Thermocoleostomius sinensis A174: one gene and its partner. The protein of the gene in region 2 interacts with the protein of the main gene of each other region in a pairwise test. Links are inferred from orthologs where the notes say so. Each region holds a gene or a part of one and is shown on either strand. Other genes may lie near its edges.

The links.
Region 1: the proteins of lysA (region 2) and OXH18_RS17675 interact in binary tests that used the Escherichia coli proteins (3 or more experiments, as listed by UniProt). The link is inferred for Thermocoleostomius sinensis A174 from one-to-one orthologs.

What each region holds. Positions count from the first base shown.
Region 1 is NZ_CP113797.1:4,070,321-4,076,435, forward strand. What follows is about bases 2,216-5,033. They hold OXH18_RS17675 (response regulator transcription factor), read right to left. Parts: upstream 4,092-5,033; coding sequence 3,339-4,091; downstream 2,216-3,338. Other genes in these bases: OXH18_RS17670 (ABC transporter ATP-binding protein), read left to right, coding at 2,216-3,292; OXH18_RS17680 (phytanoyl-CoA dioxygenase family protein), read right to left, coding at 4,275-5,033. Also shown: OXH18_RS17655 (ABC transporter substrate-binding protein), read left to right, coding at 1-291; OXH18_RS17660 (carbohydrate ABC transporter permease), read left to right, coding at 288-1,190; OXH18_RS17665 (carbohydrate ABC transporter permease), read left to right, coding at 1,194-2,078; more of OXH18_RS17670, read left to right, coding at 2,201-2,215; more of OXH18_RS17680, read right to left, coding at 5,034-5,159; OXH18_RS17685 (phytanoyl-CoA dioxygenase family protein), read right to left, coding at 5,140-6,084. UniProt on the Escherichia coli protein: Response regulator member of the two-component regulatory system CpxA/CpxR which responds to envelope stress response by activating expression of downstream genes including cpxP, degP, dsbA and ppiA.
Region 2 is NZ_CP113797.1:407,474-413,754, reverse strand. The notes cover bases 1,886-4,869. They hold lysA (diaminopimelate decarboxylase), read right to left. Parts: upstream 4,088-4,869; coding sequence 2,684-4,087; downstream 1,886-2,683. Other genes in these bases: rimI (ribosomal protein S18-alanine N-acetyltransferase), read left to right, coding at 4,302-4,869; cdaA (diadenylate cyclase CdaA), read right to left, coding at 1,886-2,422. In the rest of the region: OXH18_RS01695 (hypothetical protein), read left to right, coding at 1-37; OXH18_RS01690 (hypothetical protein), read left to right, coding at 114-365; nitrate/nitrite transporter NrtS, read left to right, coding at 374-658; OXH18_RS01680 (isoprenyl transferase), read right to left, coding at 747-1,502; more of cdaA, read right to left, coding at 1,499-1,885; more of rimI, read left to right, coding at 4,870-4,898; OXH18_RS01660 (ATP-dependent Clp protease ATP-binding subunit), read left to right, coding at 5,228-6,281. UniProt on the Escherichia coli protein: Specifically catalyzes the decarboxylation of meso-diaminopimelate (meso-DAP) to L-lysine. Is not active against the DD- or LL-isomers of diaminopimelate.

The DNA of each region.
Region 1 (6,115 bases), 3.7 Mb from region 2 along the record:
GGGCCTCAAGGGCAAAAACTGACGGCGCTGGCTAATGGCCATTTGCCGACAATTCGATCGCTCTACAACGATCCAGAGATTGTAGCGCAATATCCCTACTATCCTGATTTGCTGGAAGTGCTAGAACGTGGCGTTTTACGTCCGCCAGTGGCGCAATATGCCCAAGCCTCGGATATTTTGCAGCGCTATCTTAGTGCAGCGTTAACGGGTCGTATGAATCCTGAAGCCGCCATGAAGTCAGCCGCTGATGAAACTCGTCGATTACTAGAGGCAGGAGCCGCCGCATCATGACAAGTACGATTCGATCTCGCGAAAAACGCACTGGATGGCTATTGTTAGCTCCGGCATTGCTGATTTTGGCAGCAGTGTATGCCTACCCCATCGCTCGATCGTTCTGGCTGAGTTTGTTCACACAGAACCTAGGAACCCAGTTGCAACCTGTGTTTAATGGCTTGGGTAACTATGGACGCATGGCTCAAGATGGGCGCTTTTGGCAGACCATCAGTAACACGATGGTGTTTACCATTTCATCGCTGGTGTTGGAATTAATCTTAGGCTTAGCCATTGCGCTGGTGTTGAATCAAGCTTTCAAAGGACGGGGAGCAGTGCGGACGATCGCCATTCTGCCCTGGGCCTTGCCAACAGCACTAATTGCCGCGACGTGGGCTTGGATTTTTAACGACCAGTTTGGTGTGGTCAATGACCTGCTACTGCGGTTGGGGGTGATTGATACTGGCATCAACTGGTTGGGCAATCCGGTTCCGGCGATGGTATCCGTCGTGATTGCCGATGTTTGGAAAACCACCTCGTTTGTGGCCATTTTGCTCTTGGCGGGCTTGCAGTCTATTTCGGGTGATCTTTATGAAGCGCATGCGATGGACGGAGCTACCCCCTGGCAGAGCTTCCGCCAAATTACCCTACCGATGCTGATGCCACAGATTTTGATTGCCACGCTGTTTCGCTTTGCCCAAGCTTTCGGCATCTTCGACTTGATTCAGGTGATGACCGGAGGGGGACCTGGTGGCGCCACGGAAACCGTTTCCATCTATGTCTACGCCACGGTGATGCGCTATCTCGACTTTGGCTATGGAGCCGCACTGGTGGTTGTCACTTTCTTGATTTTGATTGCTGTTGTGGCGTTGGCGGCTCTGTTCTTGTCTAAACTTCGTAGTGCTGCGGGAGAAAACTAGGTTATGACCACCATTACCCCTGCTGATCCACAGGTACAACCTCAATCCAAAGAGTCGAGCTTTCCCTGGCGCAAAATTCTGTTTGCGATCGCCGTTGTCGCCATTGTTATCTTCAGCCTAGCCCCCATTCTTTGGCAAGTATTGACCTCGTTCAAAACCAACGAAGACATTTCGGCGGTTCCCAATGTTTACTTTCCCACTCGGCTGACGCTGCAACATTACATTGAGATTTTTGCCCGGCGCCCCTTTCTCAACTACATGCTCAACAGTGCCTTTGTCGCCATTACTTCAACGCTGTTGTGTTTGCTGCTGGGAACCCCAGCGGCCTATGCCTTGGCGCGGTTGCGCTTGCCCGGAGAGCGAATTGTGCTGGCGATCGTGCTTGTGGTGACGTTGTTCCCATATATTCTGCTGTTTCTAGGGCTGCTGGAAATTGTTCGAGCCACTGGTCTAGCCAATAATTTCCTAGCGTTGATTGTTCCCTATACAGCAATGAACGTACCGCTGACCATATTAGTGATGCGCAGTTTCTTTCAGCAGCTTCCTCGTGACCTAGAAGACTCGGCCAAGGTCGATGGCTATACCACCTGGGGAATGTTGGCCAAGATTCTGATGCCCATGACGGTTCCAGCCTTGGTCACTACTGGTATTCTCACCTTTATTGCCGCCTGGAATGAATTTTTGTTTGCGCTTACCTTCATCACCCGCGAGTCGATGAAGACCATTCCTGTCGCTGTGGCTCAACTCAGCGGCAGTAGCGTCTTTGAGATTCCCTATGGTGCTCAGGCAGCGGCTACGGTGGTTGGGACAATTCCGCTGGTGATTCTCGTTCTCCTCTTCCAACGCCGTATTGTGCAAGGTCTGACTTCCGGCGCGGTGAAAGGATAAGTCAAGAGAGAAAGGATAAAAATCAAGAAGTGAGTTTGATACTTTAGCCTTTTGCTTTCCTACTGCCCCCAGTCTCTAATTCCCAACTCCCAGTTCCTAATCCCTAACCCCTTAATAGAACTATGGCCAAACTTGAACTGATTCACCTCAATAAAACCTATTCACCCAAGATTATTCCCGTTAAGGATGTTAGCCTTAGCGTGGACGACGGTGAATTTTTGACGTTGCTGGGACCTTCTGGATGTGGTAAATCTACCATTCTGCGGCTGATTGCCGGGCTGGAACAACCCACCCATGGCGAAATTCGGATTAATGGTCGTGATGTCACCAATGCTCCGCCGGGCGATCGCAATATTGCGATGGTGTTCCAAAGCTACGCGCTCTATCCGCACATGTCGGTATATGACAACATTGCGTCTGGGCTAAAGCTGAAAAAAGTGCCATCCGAAGAAATTCGAGTCCGCATTGAGCAGGTGAGCGATTTCTTGGGACTAGGTAGCCTGATGCAACGCAAGCCCGGTCAGCTTTCCGGAGGACAACGACAGCGAGTCGCGTTGGGACGGGCGTTGGTACGGCAACCAGATGTGTTTTTGTTAGATGAACCGTTAAGCAACCTAGATGCCCTACTGCGGGAACAAGTTCGGGCGGAACTGAAACAAATTTTTGAGACTCAAAACACGCCTGTTGTCTATGTAACGCACGATCAAACCGAAGCAATGACCCTGTCTACGAAAGTTGCGGTGCTCTATAATGGCGATTTGCAACAACTAGATTCGCCTCGGCGGATTTACACCCATCCTGCGAACCGATTTGTGGCGGGGTTTGTAGGTAGCCCCCAAATGAACTTGTTGGATCTGAGGTGCGACGGCCGGTTTGCGATTTTGGGGAATTATAAGATTCCCTTACCGAACGGACTACAGTCGCCGGGGCATATTGTGTTGGGAATTCGACCGGAGCATGTACGGCTCGCCGATGCGAGTGATAGCCATCCGATCGCTGCAAAGGTCATCTTAAAAGAAAACCTAGGAATGAGTGATTTGATTAGCACTCGTGTGGATGGAGCCGAGAACTTGTTGCTGCGGGCCTTATTGCCCAGCGATCGTCCTTGGCAAGAAGAATCTATCAAACTAACGTTGCCATTAGACGCCATTCATTGGTTCCATCCCGATACGGGCGAACGGTTAAACAGTGAGAACCTACAGGTGGTTCGATAGAACCGCTCGACATCCTCTGGCGAGAAGGCTGCGATCGCTCAGAGGATTAGAGTTCAGAGGGTTCAACATCGTCTGAAGTTGAGGACGCTTGCCCTCCAGTTGTTGGTAGCTCCAGGCAATAACCAGCACCATACACGGTTTTGATGTAACGAGGATGACGAGGATCAGGTTCTAGCTTGGTGCGTAGATGACGAACGTGTACGCGAATGGTTTCAATGTCGTCATTGGGATCGTATCCCCATACCTCTTTGAGAATCTCACTTGGCGATACGGTTTGTCCGTGGCGCTGAAGCAAACAGTGTAACAGTTCAAACTCTAAATGCGTCAGTTTAACAGTGTGATCAAACCAAATGGCTTCAAGCCGCTCCGGCACGAGGGTGAGTGGCCCGAAGTTGAGAATTTCGGTATGTTTCGCCGCTTGAGGAATGCGATCGGTTCGCCGCAGTAACGCCCGCACCCGCGCTAACATTTCCTCAATCTCGAAGGGTTTAGTCAAGTAATCATCAGCCCCAGCATTAAAGCCTTCGACTTTATCTTGAGTTTGCCCCAGCGCCGTCAACATCAACACTGGAATATCGGCCGTGCGATCGTCTCGGCGAAGACGCTGACACACCGTAAAACCATCTACCTTCGGCAGCATTAAGTCCAACATAATTAGATCAGGAATTAGCTGGAGTGCTAAAGCCTGACCTTTAATACCATCTGGCGCTTGGCTCACGTCATACCCAGCCATCTCTAGGTTGACCGCGACCAATTCCGAAATTGCAGGATCATCATCGATGACAAGTATACGAGGCATTTCTACAGGTATTGCGTTGTTTTCATGGATAATGGCTAGCCATTAGGAATCTGTATCGGAATAAAAAGATTCCTGTACAGATTATAAGCAAGGATTCTAAATTCTTTCTAAGCATGTCAAATCTATCAATTTATGTAGAAGATTTAACACTGCTTTTATGCCGATCGGCTGCCAGACCTGCAACTAGCAAATTGCCAAAATATCTGAGCAATATTCCTTGACCATGGGCGATCGAGCGCCTGTGTTCGTCCACAACACTGGGAAAAAGCTGTCGTCTAAGGTAGAACTGTTAGCACAACGGTAGCGGCTGAAAATATAACCCACCCCTGTCCCTGGGGGTTGAAAGCAAGCATTGACCGGCAAGGTGCTGATGGCAAAACTGCGCCGCCATTGATTGGTTGTATTGCATCCAGACCCATGCCACAGGTCGCCATGCAGAAATACACAGCCGCCAGCCGGTAATTCGATTGGCACAATGGTAGAGCGATCGATTTTGGCATCCCGTGCGGCTTGCCACAGTGGTTGGCGATAATCTCCTTCGGGCGCATGCACAAAGCGAAACTGATCGGAGCCAGGCCAGTGATGCGATCCGGGAACAACTTCTAAGGTACCCATTTGTGCCGTGATGGAGTTGAGGGCAATCCAACAGGTGACAATGGCCGCCGGATCAATGCAACTAACGTAGGTAGAGTTGCGATGAAATGCGACTTCGGGTGCGTTGGGCGGCTTTAGCCAACAGCTATCCATCGCCAAGCGTGCGCCAGACCAGCCTGCCAGGGTTGCATTCAGTCGCGCCACCTCAGCCGACAACGACAAACTGGCCACGGTTCGATCGCAGCGCCACAGTCCAACCATCTGCCGCGTTGCATGGGGACGGCTTAGTCCGGGGCGTCCGTGCCATTCATCCGGATAAATGCCTGTTTCTAAGCGGGTAGCAAATAGGGGATCAAGCCGATCGTCAATGTGCTTCACCACCTCAAGGGGCAAAAACCGATCGAGGATGAGAAATCCTTGCTGGCGAAACTGAAGAATTTGCGCCTCGCTGAATTCAATAGGTTGATAGCGCATGATTCTGTGACTCCCCGATTATCCAAGCCTGCTCTCGATCGTCCTCGTCTAAGTCATTTTCCTGTAAACAATAATTCTGTAAGAAGGGCGTGCGGTAGCCATCTTGTTGCCAAGCGATTGGAAAAAAGCTTTCATCCATTGTGTCATCGCCAAAGCGTTTGTAGCGCCCTGGCAAATAGCCACCAGGAACATAAGTGCCAGTAGACTTAAACCGCGCCGTTGAGGGAATATGCGAAATGACCAAACTGCGACGGAGGAAATTGGGCTTGAGGTTTTTACCAGAGCCGTGCCACATGTGCCCATGATGAAAGGCACAGTCCCCTGGATTCAGCGATAATTGCAGAACAGTAGGGGTTTCAATCCCAGCCCGCTTAGCGGCTTGTTCCATCTCGCTGCGATAGCCCCTACTAGTGGCATGAAATTCTGCAACGGTTTGCGATAACGTCCAGCGGTGGGAACCAGGAACATATTCGATCGTGCTGGCTCCAGGCATGGCGGGGCTGAGAGCCAACCAACAAATCACCAAGTCCTGGGGTGTGTGATAGTGGCAGTACATCGAGTCTTGATGATGCGTTGTTTCGGATGCGCCATAGGGTTTCATCCATAGGCTATCGGTTAAGACTCGCGTTCCGCTCCAGCCGCCCAAGCTGGCGCTGATTTCAGCCAACTCGGCTGAAAATACTACCGACGCAAAAGCCCGATCGCTTTTCCAGACATTGCTCATTTGTCCAGATGCTCCCGGTAGTCCCAACCGTGGGTTCCAATACCACTCGTCTGGATAAACACCCGTTTCAAAGTTGCCTGCAAACAGCGATTCCACTCGATCGGCTAAGCGTTGCATCCGCGCCGGATTCATGAGATTGCGGACAACTAAGAAGCCATCGCGGTGAAATTGCTCAATTTGGTCAGAAGTGATCAGCGACATAGACAGAATGAAATTAGGTAGAGTTGCTACC
Region 2 (6,281 bases):
GCTGTTTGCGGTTTTGGGACAGAAGAGTATACTTTAGTCATGGGGCTAGCTTGAGTCTTAAACATCTCAAACCCAACCTCGAACCAGTCCCAATTGTCGATTAGGTCTAACCTATGAGTCCTAGAAGCGCATATTTTGCAAGTTCTGCCGAGCGTGTGAAGCTGCCTAAGCCCGACATGAAGAACATTACAGTTCTGACTCGCAACTTGCCGAATAACCCAATTCTGCCTTGGAATCATTACGATTCTCCTTGGTTAGAAGCAGAGGGTGAGGTAGATACTCAAGAACCTGAGGAGACAAACCAAGCTACAGATCAAGTTGAAGCACGAGACCGAGTGGCTAAGCATGACCTTGAGAGGCTGTAGCAGGTTTTATGACATCTACCTCTGGACTGTATAACTTTCAAGATGTATGCGGTTGGGACAAGGGAATGAAGCAGATGAGGGGCTATCTGGCAAGCCTGAGCGATCCGAAGTTGGCAAAGACTGCCGTTCGGGTGTCCTTGGTTATCGGGTCTTTGTTATTCACCATCAATCATGGAATGGCATTGGTTAAAGGGAAAATGACCAAAGAGCGTTGGATTTCTGCGTGCTTAACCTACTTGGTGCCATATGCCGTCAGCATTCACGGCCAATTCACTGCTCGATCGCAGCAGTAGGTGCTTGGCACAGATGTCCTCATTTCAACCGCTACGATGCGGTCATTCCTTTCATTGGGTTGAGCCGATAGGATGACCCAAAACCTGCTCAGACCTTAACCTTGCCAAACCGCCGATCGCGCTGTTGATAGGCACTCAAGGCTCGGTGAAACTCGTTACGATCGAAATCGGGCCAAAGGGTATTAGTGACATACAGTTCTGCATAGGCCACTTGCCACAGCAGAAAGTTACTGATGCGCATTTCGCCACTGGTGCGGATAAGCAAATCCGGGTCGGCATGCCCAGCCGTATACAGATGGCGCTCGAATAGAGCTTCATCAATTTGTTCCGGTTGCAAATGCCCTTGCTGCACCTTGGTGGCAATTTCTCGGCAAGCTTGAATAATTTCCTGGCGACCGCCGTAATTGGTTGCTACGGTAAACCGAATGCCCGTATTGTTGCGGGTTTCTGCCATCGATCGCTGAATTTCTTCTCGCAGCGATTTGGGCAGTGCATCTAAATTACCCACAAAGTGAATCTGTACCTCCTCGGCCATCATTTCTCGCAGTTCTTGACGCAGGACGCGTTCAAACAGTGTCATCAGAAAATCAACTTCTTCTAACGGTCGTCCCCAGTTTTCCGTAGAAAAGGCATAGGCAGTTAGGGCTGAAATTCCCCAATCTTTGCAACAGCGCAGCATATCTTTCAACGTATCCACGCCGCGCCGATGCCCCATAATCCGAGGTAAGCCCTGCCGTTTGGCCCAGCGACCATTACCGTCCATAATGACCGCTACATGCCGGGGTAGGCGATCGCGGACCAAGTCAGCAGGTAACTCTCGTTGGATGGTTGGGTTGACAGTCATTTTTTCTCCCGAGAAGCCGATGATTTAGAACGAACAAGACGTGGAAACAGCAAGATCATGCGGGCACTCAACTTGCGACCAAGACTGCGCAAAGGAGCCACCCGTTCTGGATCAACCGAAGGGGAAAAACGTTCCCGCAATAGTTCCCTCAGTTTACTGCTTGTTAGGGGTCGATTTAGATTGCCCCCTTCTGCCAGCGAAATTGATCCGGTTTCCTCAGATACAACTACGCATACGCAATTTTCGACTCGCTCGGTAATTCCCATCGCGGCTCGGTGGCGCGTTCCCAACTGTCGCGAAGCCGTGCGATCGGAAATTGGCAAAATCACTCCGGCTGATATCACCCGTGAGCCACGGATAAAAACGGCTCCGTCGTGAAGCAGGGTAGAGGTCTGAAAGATCGTTTGCAGTAGCTCTTTGGAAACTTCGGCATTTAGCCGAACGCCAGGAACCGAAAAATCTCGCTCATCCACCGGGCGATCGGTTTCTAAGATTAATAATGCGCCCGTTCGGTTTTGAGAAAGTTCTTTAACTGCGTCCACAATCTCGTCAATCACACTATCGGGTTTGGGCGTTGCTCGGCGGCTAGGTTGAAAAAGTTGAAGCACTTCTCCGCGTCCCAGTTGTTCTAGCAAACGGCGAAATTCGGCTTGAAGAATAAAGGCCATCGCCACAGCCGAACCAATCACAAGTTTCTCTAAAACAAAGGTCAGCAACGTTAGCCCTAAAATACTACTTAAGACCGAGGACAACATCAGGATAATTAACCCTCTGACCATCCAGAGAGTGTGCCGCTCACCGATAATGACCAATAGCATGTAGGTGAGTAGCAGGACTAACCCCACATCGATCGCACGGAGCAATGGCAAGGACCAAGTCCAACCCAGATCTTTCAGCAATTGCTCCAACAGAGATCCCATCTGCTCGACTCTGGCTTAAGTGATATCAGAAGGATGAAAACTTAACCGGGAGGTCCGATGACTTATGTGAGCGTTATCGAACACCAAACTAATTCGAGGTAAAGGATCGATAAAGTCTTGCATTTTTAATCGTGAAGCTTGCTGGTCAAAAAAGATAGTTCAAACTTCAACACTCAATACTCAAAACTCTTCTAGCCTAGAACCCCTTCATCATCTATCTTCCACTGCAAGCTGTCTTCTTCATCCCTCTGGCTTAATTCTTCATCCTTTCTCTACAAGTTTTTCTGGTAGGCAGTCATGTTGAATTAAGTCTTGATAACTTTCCCGCTTCAGGATCACGTCGGCTTCACCCGCATTCACTAGAACGGCTGCCGGACGAGGCAAGCGATTATAGTTGGACGCCATGCTGTAGTTATAGGCACCAGTGCCCATAACAACCAACGTGTCACCCGATTTTGTTTGAGGCAGCCGCGCTTCTTTGATGACAATATCACCTGACTCACAGTGTTTTCCGGCTACTGCCACCATTTCTGTCATTTCTGCCGACATGCGATTGGCAATAACCGCTCGGTAGATTGACTGATAGGTAATAGGGCGAGGATTATCAGACATGCCGCCATCTACAGTAACGTAGGTTCGCAGATTTGGGATTACTTTTTGACTGCCAACGGTGTATGCAGTGACACAAGCAGAGCCAATCAGCGATCGTCCCGGCTCAGCAATCAGTTTTGGTAATGGCATCTGAAGGGTTTCGCAAGCAGCCACCACCCCTTCACAAATCACCCGGACCCACTCGTCAATACTGGGTGGATCATCCTGCTCGGTATAGCGAATGCCCAAACCACCACCAATATCTAATTCGCGCACGGGTAGATTATACGTGGCCGCCTTGCTCATCCACTGCATCATCACCATTGTTAAGTCTTGATGGGGTTGCAGTTCAAAAATTTGCGAGCCAATGTGGGCATGAAGTCCTACACACTCTAGAGCAGGTTGCTGGCTGACAAAAGCAAATACATCTTCAAGCTGATCGGGATCAAAGCCAAACTTGCTGTCTAGGTGTCCAGTGCGAATATAGTCATGCGTGTGGCATTCAATGCCAGGGGTAAGGCGCAGCAGAATCCGGGTTGGGGGTTGAAGAGCATCCTGCATCCTTGCCAACGTTTCTAGCTCTAGCCAATTGTCTACGACGATCGTGCAACCGACTTCCACCGCAAACTGTAGCTCGTCTATCGATTTGTTGTTGCCATGAAAATAGATGACTTCAGGATTCATTCCTGCGCGCAAAGCAGTGTAGAGTTCTCCCCCTGAAACCACGTCAATTCCCAGTCCTTCGCTGGCAACGATCGCACACACTGCCAAACAGTTCCACGCTTTGGAGGCATAAATCACCAGCGACTCACCCGGATAGTAGCGCTGAAAAGCTTGATGATACTGTCGGCAGGCCCTACGCAGGGTTTCCTCGTCTAGGATATAGAGAGGTGAGCCAAATCGGCGTACCAAACTGGGCACGTCACATCCTCCTACCTCCAGATGATCGTTCTTATTAACCGTCGCCGTGAGTGGCAGGAGAGATTGATTCGGTGAGCCAGCGGAGCCTAGTGAAGATGTCGGCAAATATTGGCGGCCAGAAGTGACCGCCTCTGTCGCAGAGGTTACTATCATTCGTACACTATATCCTTGAAAGTCAAACTATCCTGAAAAATTCAGCGTTCCTTAGCCTGTAAGCGTAAACTGCTTCAGAGGTTTGTTCAATAAACGATTCATTTAACCAGTGTACAATTGAGGGCTGTACTCAGGTTGAACGTTTTCGAATGAATCGATCGAGTCCATCGATGGTGTAGCTTCGATGAGTGCATTGAGTGTGTGAGCGAACGGTGTGAATAGGCTTGAAATTGAACCCCTGACGGCTGAGCGGTTGTCTGCTGCGGTTGAACTCGATCGCCGTTGCTTGGGTGGTTTATGGACGTTGGACGGTTATCGTCGAGAATTGGAAAGCCCCAACAGCGATTTGTTGATTCTTCAAGGAATGGGAAATAGGGAACAGGAAATAGATGAGGGAGCGCTAATTCCCAACTTCCTGCTTGGACTTGGCTGTCTCTGGGCGATCGCGGATGAAGCTCATATTACGCTGCTGTTGATCCATCCAGATTATCGGCGACAAGGGCTAGGACAGTTGCTTTTAACTGAACTACTGTCTTCGGCGTGGCGACGAGAATTAAGATGGGCAACGCTGGAGGTGCGAGTATCTAATCAAGCGGCCATCGCCCTCTATCAACAATTTGGCTTTGAGACAGCAGGACGGCGCAAGCGTTATTATCAAGACAATGGGGAAGATGCCCTGATTTTGTGGCGGGGTGGGTTGCAGCATCCAGACTTTTCTAAAACCCTACAGCAATGGCGACGAGTAGCAATCGATCGCTTGCAGCAATGCAATTGGCAGGTTGGGCGCGATCGCCATATGACAAACTCCTAAGCATGGTTTTTTGACCTATCTCTTGACTTGTAACCGTCTTTTTATGAAAATCTCCCTTCGGGAGCAATTTTTCTACCTCCTCGGAAACACCCTTCGCCGGTGTCGGTCTGGCGTCTATTGAGCCGGTCTCATCTGAGCAAGCATCAATGCACGCCAAATCCTGTTCCCACCAGGTTTTCTCCTCGCACGCGGCTCAATCAATTTAGGGAAAATCGCGCGAAGAGCTTCGGTGATCCCTACCTTTGACTTGCTGTTCGTCCATAACAGCTTGAGGATTCTCCTATGCTAAAATCAGCGTACCGGCACGCACCAGGTGATAAAGGAACGCCATGTTTGAACGCTTCACAGAAAAAGCCATAAAGGTGATCATGCTAGCCCAGGAAGAAGCTCGTCGCCTGGGACATAATTTCGTAGGCACGGAGCAGATCCTCTTGGGTCTGATTGGGGAAGGGACCGGTGTCGCCGCTAAAGTTCTCAAATCCATGGGCGTCAATCTTAAAGATGCTCGGATTGAGGTTGAAAAAATCATTGGTCGAGGGTCTGGTTTTGTAGCGGTTGAAATTCCCTTTACTCCTCGCGCCAAGCGAGTTCTAGAGCTTTCTCTAGAAGAAGCTCGTCAGCTTGGTCACAACTATATCGGTACAGAGCACCTGCTATTAGGTCTCATCCGTGAAGGTGAAGGGGTTGCTGCCCGAGTTTTGGAAAATTTGGGTGTAGATCTTTCCAAAGTTCGGACTCAAGTCATTCGGATGCTAGGAGAGACAGCCGAGGTGTCAACGGGCGGCAGCCAAGGCCGCACCAAAACCCCAACGCTGGATGAATTCGGCTCTAATCTGACTCAGATGGCGGCTGAAGGAAAGCTCGATCCTGTCGTTGGTCGCCAAAAAGAAATCGAACGAGTCATTCAAATCCTTGGTCGTCGTACTAAGAATAACCCTGTCCTGATTGGTGAACCCGGTGTGGGTAAAACCGCGATCGCCGAGGGCTTGGCTCAGCGCATCTCGAACGGTGATGTGCCCGATATTTTGGAAGACAAACGAGTCGTTACGCTGGATATTGGTCTGTTGGTTGCCGGAACCAAATATCGCGGCGAGTTTGAAGAACGACTCAAGAAAATCATGGATGAAATCCGGCAAGCTGGAAACGTGATTTTGGTGATCGATGAGGTGCATACCCTGATTGGGGCTGGAGCCGCTGAAGGGGCGATCGATGCGGCCAACATTCTTAAGCCAGCCTTAGCGCGGGGTGAGTTGCAGTGTATTGGGGCAACCACATTGGATGAGTACCGCAAGCACATCGAGCGCGATGCAGCCCTAGAACGCCGCTTCCAGCCAGTGATGGTGGGCGAACCCACAGTAACCGAAACGATCGAAATTCTACATG